One region of the Streptomyces sp. NPDC051207 genome, then DNA from elsewhere that is predicted to be linked to it. Evidence: riboswitches for the same ligand, from Rfam matches in the RefSeq annotation. Region 1 holds a riboswitch; the other holds the start of a gene.
The links. Region 1 has a riboswitch for glycine ahead of gcvP (aminomethyl-transferring glycine dehydrogenase). Riboswitches for the same ligand answer to the same signal wherever they lie in the genome.

Region 1 (3,398 bases):
CCACGCTGACCCGGTCCGAGACGCTGCGCGGGCCCACCGACGATCCGGCGGTGGTGCGGGAGGCGGCGGCCCGGCTGCTGGACTCGGTGGACACCACGGGCGGCGTCAGGCTGCTCGGGGTCGGCGTCAGCGGCCTCGCCGACTACACGCAGGAGGACCTGTTCGCGCAGGCGGCCGGGGAGCATGCCGAGGAGGTGGAGGAGGAGCGCGAGGACGACGGGCCCGGCGAGGAGCGGCGGGCGCCCGCCGAGCGGCGCTGGCCTGCCGGGCACGACGTGCGGCATGCCGAGTACGGGCACGGCTGGGTGCAGGGCAGCGGTCTCGGGCGGGTCACCGTGCGGTTCGAGACACCGGACTCGGAGCCCGGGCGGGTGCGGACCTTCAGGACCGACGATCCCGACCTGGAGCCGGCCGAGCCGCTGCCGCTGGTGGCGCGAAGACCTGGGGGCGTGGGGGGTGCCGCCACGTCCGGTGGGTACGCCGGTGCGCCGGGCTGACGCGAGCGCCGGGCAAGGCGGTGGGCGGGTTCAGTCCTCGGTGCCGGCCAGGTTGCCGAAGTCGTGGTCGGGGACCGGTGGAGGGGCAGTCGCGTCGAGGCCGTAGTGGTGGTAGAGCTGGAGTTCCTGCTCGGGCGAGAGGTGGCGGCCGACGCCGAAGTCCGGGGCGTCCTTGATCAGGGCGCGGTCGAAGGGGACGCGCAGGGTGCCGTCGACCAGTTCGCTGGGCTCCAGGGGGACGAAGGCGTCCCTGCCGAACAGGCTGGTGCGTATGGCGGCCCACTCGGGCTCACCAGTGGCGTCGTCCAGATAGATCTCGTCGATGGTGCCGATCTTGGTGCCGTTGCGGTCGAACGCCTTGCGGCCGATCAGGTCGCGCGGATCGATGTCGGTCTGCACAGGCCCTCCACGTGGTCACAACTCCTCCGTAAGAACCACAAAAGAGCACAATCCGGGCAGCGGCCACTCGAAAGCCCGACCGTTGACCTCGCTGGTACGCTGACAACGGCTGCTGACCCCGTGCGGGAGAGTCCTCCGAGCTCCACCGGAGGCGCCGAAGGAGCAAATCCTCCCCGGAATCTCTCAGGCCCACGTACCGCACGGACGAGGTCACTCTGGAAAGCAGAGCGGGTGTCGACGGCTTCCGCTCTCACCGACGGTGAAAGCCGGGCGCCCCCGGGCGTCCCGGTGAAGCTCTCAGGTTGAGATGACAGAGGGGGAGGCCGTCCGGGTACCCGCGCCGTGGTGCCCCTCGAAGGTCGTGTCAGACCAGGAGGCCTCCGCAATGACCGCCCATCGCATTCCGCTCTCCGAGCTCGAACAGGCAATGCCCTTCGAGCAGCGTCACATCGGCCCCGACCAGGAGGCACGGGCCAAGATGCTCGCGCAGGTCGGCTACGGCTCGCTCGACGAGCTGACGGCCGCCGCGGTCCCGGACGTGATCAGGAACGCCGACGCGCTGGACCTGCCGGGCGCCCGCTCCGAGGCCGAGGTGCTGGCCGAGCTGCGCTCCCTCGCCGACCGCAACCAGGTCCTCGGCTCCATGATCGGGATCGGCTACTACGGCACGTTCACGCCGCCCGTCATCCTGCGGAACGTGATGGAGAACCCGGCCTGGTACACGGCCTACACGCCCTACCAGCCAGAGATCTCGCAGGGCCGCCTCGAAGCCCTGCTGAACTTCCAGACCATGGTCGCCGACCTCACCGGACTGCCGACCTCCGGCGCCTCGCTGCTGGACGAGGGCACCGCCGCCGCCGAGGCGATGGCGCTGTCCCGGCGCATGGGCAAGAACAAGAAGGGCCTGTTCCTGGTCGACGCGGACGCCCTGCCGCAGACCATCGCCGTCATCCGGACCCGCGCCGAGCCGACCGGCCTCGAGGTCGTCGTCGCCGACCTGAGCGACGGCATCCCGGCCGAGGTCGCCGAGCGCGAGATCAACGGCGTACTGATCCAGTACCCGGGCGCGTCCGGCGCCGTACGCGACATCAAGCCCGTCATCGACCAGGCGCACGAGCTCGGCGCGCTCGTCACCGTCGCCGCCGACCTGCTGGCGCTGACCCTGCTGAAGTCGCCGGGCGAGCTCGGCGCGGACATCGCGGTCGGCACCACGCAGCGCTTCGGCGTGCCCATGGGCTTCGGCGGACCGCACGCCGGCTACATGGCGGTGCAGGAGAAGATGGCGCGCAGCCTGCCCGGCCGCCTCGTGGGCGTGTCCGTCGACGCCGACGGCAACAAGGCCTACCGCCTCGCGCTGCAGACCCGCGAGCAGCACATCCGCCGCGAGAAGGCCACCAGCAACATCTGCACCGCGCAGGTGCTGCTCGCCGTCATGGCCGGCATGTACGCCGTCTACCACGGCCCCGAGGGCCTGAAGGCCATCGCCCGGCGCACCCACCGGTACGCCACGATCCTCGCCGCGGGGCTCGCGGCGGGCGGCGCCGAGGTCGTGCACGGCGCCTACTTCGACACGGTGACCGTGCGCGTCCAGGGCCGGGCCGCCCAGGTCGTCGCCGCCGCGCGCGACAACGGCGTGAACCTGCGCCTCGTGGACGCCGACCACGTCTCCCTGGCCTGTGACGAGACCACCACGCGCGCGCAGGTCGCCGCCGTATGGGCCGCCTTCGGTGTCGACGGCGACATCGAGGCGCTGGACGCGACCGCCGAGGACACCCTGCCCGAGGCGCTGCTGCGCACCGACGACTACCTCACGCACCCGGTGTTCCACCAGCACCGCTCCGAGACCGCGATGCTGCGCTACCTGCGCCGGCTCGCCGACCGCGACTACGCGCTCGACCGCGGCATGATCCCGCTGGGCTCCTGCACCATGAAGCTCAACGCGACCACGGAGATGGAGCCGGTCACCTGGCCCGAGTTCGGTCAGCTGCACCCGTTCGCGCCCATCGAGCAGGCGCAGGGCTACCTCACGCTCATCCGGGACCTGGAGGAACGTCTCGCCGAGGTCACCGGCTACGACAAGGTCTCCCTCCAGCCGAACGCCGGCTCCCAGGGCGAGCTGGCCGGTCTCCTCGCCGTCCGCGGCTATCACCGCGCCAACGGCGACGAGCAGCGCACCGTCTGCCTCATCCCGTCCTCGGCGCACGGCACCAACGCCGCGAGCGCCGTCATGGCCGGCATGAAGGTCGTCGTCGTCAAGACCGCCGACGACGGCGAGATCGACGCCGAGGACCTGCGCGCCAAGATCGAGCAGTACCGCGACGAGCTCGCCGTGCTGATGATCACGTATCCCTCGACGCACGGCGTGTTCGAGGAGCACGTCGCCGACATCTGCGCGCAGGTGCACGAGGCGGGCGGCCAGGTGTACGTGGACGGCGCCAACCTCAACGCCCTGGTGGGTGTGGCCAAGCCCGGCCACTTCGGCGGCGATGTCTCGCACCTGAA
Region 2 (3,398 bases), on a different contig from region 1:
CTCCTTGGCGAGGCGCTCGACCTCGGCCATGTCGACGCGGCCGTCGTCGCCGACGTGGTAGGCGACGACGTCGTAGAGCTTGCCGGAGAAGTTGATCTTCATGCCGTGGGTCAGGTGCCCGCCGTGCGCGAGGTTCAGGCCCATGATCGTGTCGCCGGGCTTGAGCAGCGCGAACATCGCGGCGGCGTTGGCCTGGGCGCCCGAGTGCGGCTGCACGTTGGCGTGCTCGGCGCCGAAGAGGGCCTTCACGCGGTCGATGGCGATCTGCTCGACCACGTCGACGTGCTCGCAGCCGCCGTAGTAGCGGCGGCCCGGGTAGCCCTCGGCGTACTTGTTGGTGAGGACCGAGCCCTGCGCCTCCATGACCGCGACCGGCGCGAAGTTCTCGGAGGCGATCATCTCCAGGGTGGACTGCTGGCGGTCCAGCTCGGCGTCGACCGCGGCGGCCACGTCCGGGTCGAGCTCGTGCAGGGGCGTGTTCAGGAGCGACATGTGTGCTACAACCTCTCAGCCGGCGGAAAAGGCGGTGTACTCGTCGGCGGAGAGCAGGTCGGCCGGCTCCTCCGAGACGCGCACCTTGAACAGCCAGCCGCCCTCGAAGGGCGCGGAGTTCACCAGCGACGGGTCGTTGACGACGTCCTCGTTGACCTCGGTGACCTCGCCGGTGACCGGGGAGTACAGGTCGGAGACCGACTTCGTCGACTCCAGCTCGCCGCAGGTCTCGCCGGCGCTCACGGTGTCACCGACGTCCGGGAGCTGGACGAAGACGACATCGCCGAGCGCGTTCGCCGCGTGCTCCGTGATGCCGACCGTCGAGACGCCGTCCTCGGCGGCCGACAGCCACTCGTGCTCCTTGCTGTAGCGCAGCTGCTGGGGGTTGCTCATGGCCTGGATTCTCCTGTACGCGAGGGAGTGCTGGTGAATGGAGAGACTGCTGGGACCGCTGCTGAGCAGCGTAAAGGGGCGCGGCGACCCACCCGGCAGGCGTGCCGGGCCCCGAGCCGCGCTTCAGTGTCTACTTCTGGCGCTTGTAGAACGGCAGAGCCACGACCTCGTAGGGCTCATGACTGCCGCGGATGTCCACGCCGACGCCGGGGGTGCCCGGCGCCGCGTGCGCCGCGTCGACGTACGCCATCGCGATCGGCCTGCCCAGCGTGGGCGAGGGGGCGCCGGAGGTGACCTCGCCGATCACCTCGCCGCCCGCGACCACGGAGTACCCGGCGCGCGGCACGCGGCGGCCCTCGGCGATCAGGCCGACCAGGACCCGCGGCGGGTTCTCCCGGGCGCGGTCGGCGGCCTCCCGCAGGGCCTCGCGCCCCACGAAGTCGCCCTCCTTCTCGAACTTCACCACCCGGCCGAGCCCGGCGTCGAACGGCGTCAGGGAGGTCGTCAGCTCGTGCCCGTACAGCGGCATGCCGGCCTCCAGGCGCAGCGTGTCCCGGCAGGACAGGCCGCAGGGCACCAGGCCGACGCTCTCGCCGGCCTTCGTCAGCGCCTGCCACAGCTCGACGGCGTGCTCCGGCTTCACGAACAGCTCGAAGCCGTCCTCGCCGGTGTAGCCCGTGCGCGCGATCAGCGCGGGAACGCCCGCGACGGTGCCGGGCAGGCCCGCGTAGTACTTCAGGCCGTCCAGGTCGGCGTCCGTGAGGCTCGCCAGGATCCCCGGGGACTCGGGCCCCTGCACGGCGAGCAGCGCGTAGGCGTCCCGGTCGTCGCGCACCTCGGCGTCGAAGCCCGCGGCGCGCTCGGTCAGCGCGTCCAGCACCACCTGGGCGTTGGAGGCGTTCGCCACCACCATGTACTCGGTCTCGGCCAGCCGGTACACGATCAGGTCGTCCAGGATGCCGCCGTCGGCCCGGCAGATCATGGTGTAGCGGGCGCGGCCCACGCCGACGGAGGCGATGTTGCCGACCAGGGCGTAGTTCAGCAGCGCGGCGGCCTGCGGGCCGGTGACGGTGATCTCGCCCATGTGGGAGAGGTCGAACAGGCCGGCCCGGGTGCGCACGGCGACGTGCTCGTCGCGCTCGGAGCCGTAGCGCAGCGGCATGTCCCAGCCGGCGAAGTCGGTCATGGTCGCGCCGAGCGAGCGGTGCAGGGCGTCCAGCGCGGTACGGCGGGGTTCGTTACTGCTCATCGGACGGTCGTCTCCAAGGGCGATGGGGCACCTCCCACGCGAGCGTGATGCGAGCGTGGGGGAGGGCGAGGTCGTTCCTCCCCATCTGTCATCGGAACCTGAGAGGTTCGCCACGACCGGCCCGGGAAAGGGATGGACATGGCTTGCACCTTGGGTGGGGCCACCGAACGGCGGCCCGCTTTCCAGATGTGCCTCGCCCGCGCGGTAACTGGGGCCTGAGAGATTCAAGGGAGGGACTTGCTCCTTCGGCGCCCCGGGCAGTGCCGGGGACTCTCCCGCGCGGATTCAAACGGCCGGTATGCAGTTGGCGGCCACATCATTGCACGCCCGGACGGCTCGCCGACAGGCCCGCACTTGTCACCGGCTTGTGGCAGTAAGTGAACGAAAAAGCGGGACCGTCTGCATTACCTTCTTTTTACACTCGTCGGGAACGGGACTCCGTACCCGACCCCAGGGGGGACGATCACGGTGAACAGGACCTCGGCGTACGCCACGACATCGGGCATCGCGCTGCCCGAGCAGGCCGCTGTCCCGGCCCGGGGAGCATGCGGCCCGCAGCCCGCACCGGTCGTCCGCGACCTGCGCGACCGCGGCGGGCACAGCCCCCGCGCCCTCCTCTTCGGCCCCCGCGACCTCGTCGTCGTCACCGGCCTGCCCGGCAGCGGCAAGTCCACGCTGATGCGGCGCGCCGTGCCCGGCCGGCGCGTCGACTCCCAGGACACCCGGGACCGCTGGGACCGCCGCCTGCCGGGCTTCCTGCCGTACGCCGTCTACCGCCCGCTGGTCCGCCTCGCGCACTACGCCGGGCTGTGGCGCGCGCTGCGCTCCGGCGAGGGCGTCGTCGTGCACGACTGCGGCACCCAGGCCTGGGTGCGCGCCTGGCTGGCCCGCGAGGCCCGCCGCCGGGGCGGCAAGCTGCACCTGCTGCTGCTCGACGTCACCCCGCAGCAGGCGCTGGCCGGTCAGCGCGACCGCGGCCGGGGCGTCTCCCGCTACGCCTTCCGCAGGCACCGCGCGGCCACCGACCGGCTGCGGCGCGCGATCACCGAGGGCGATCTGCCGGCCGGCTGCGGCTCGGCGGTCCTCGTGGACCGGGACGCGGCGAACGCGCTGCGCCGCATCGGCTTCACGGGCTGACCGGACCGCGCCCGGCACCCGATAGCCTTTTCCGCCACAGCAGTGGCACCAGTCAGGCGGTAGGCAGATGGACTTCCCGGCGGAACACTCCGCGGACTTCCCGGCGCAGGCGCACCCCCACCCGCAC

Region 2: it holds a riboswitch for glycine, as region 1 does, so the genes downstream of both, gcvT (glycine cleavage system aminomethyltransferase GcvT) here and gcvP (aminomethyl-transferring glycine dehydrogenase) in region 1, are expected to answer to the same signal.

What each region holds. Positions count from the first base shown of each region.
Region 1 covers NZ_JBFBAX010000013.1:9,796-13,193, forward strand. Annotated here, with positions in the region: gene AB0M97_RS15230 (DNA polymerase IV) at 1-497, shown strand, start outside; gene AB0M97_RS15235 (PRC-barrel domain-containing protein) at 528-896, opposite strand; glycine riboswitch at 1,010-1,105, shown strand; gene gcvP (aminomethyl-transferring glycine dehydrogenase) at 1,282-3,398, shown strand, end outside.
Region 2 covers NZ_JBFBAX010000015.1:131,528-134,925, reverse strand. Annotated here, with positions in the region: gene glyA (serine hydroxymethyltransferase) at 1-492, opposite strand, end outside; gene gcvH (glycine cleavage system protein GcvH) at 508-885, opposite strand; gene gcvT (glycine cleavage system aminomethyltransferase GcvT) at 1,016-2,134, opposite strand; glycine riboswitch at 2,327-2,422, opposite strand; gene AB0M97_RS17145 (AAA family ATPase) at 2,603-3,271, shown strand; gene AB0M97_RS17140 (enhanced serine sensitivity protein SseB) at 3,339-3,398, shown strand, end outside.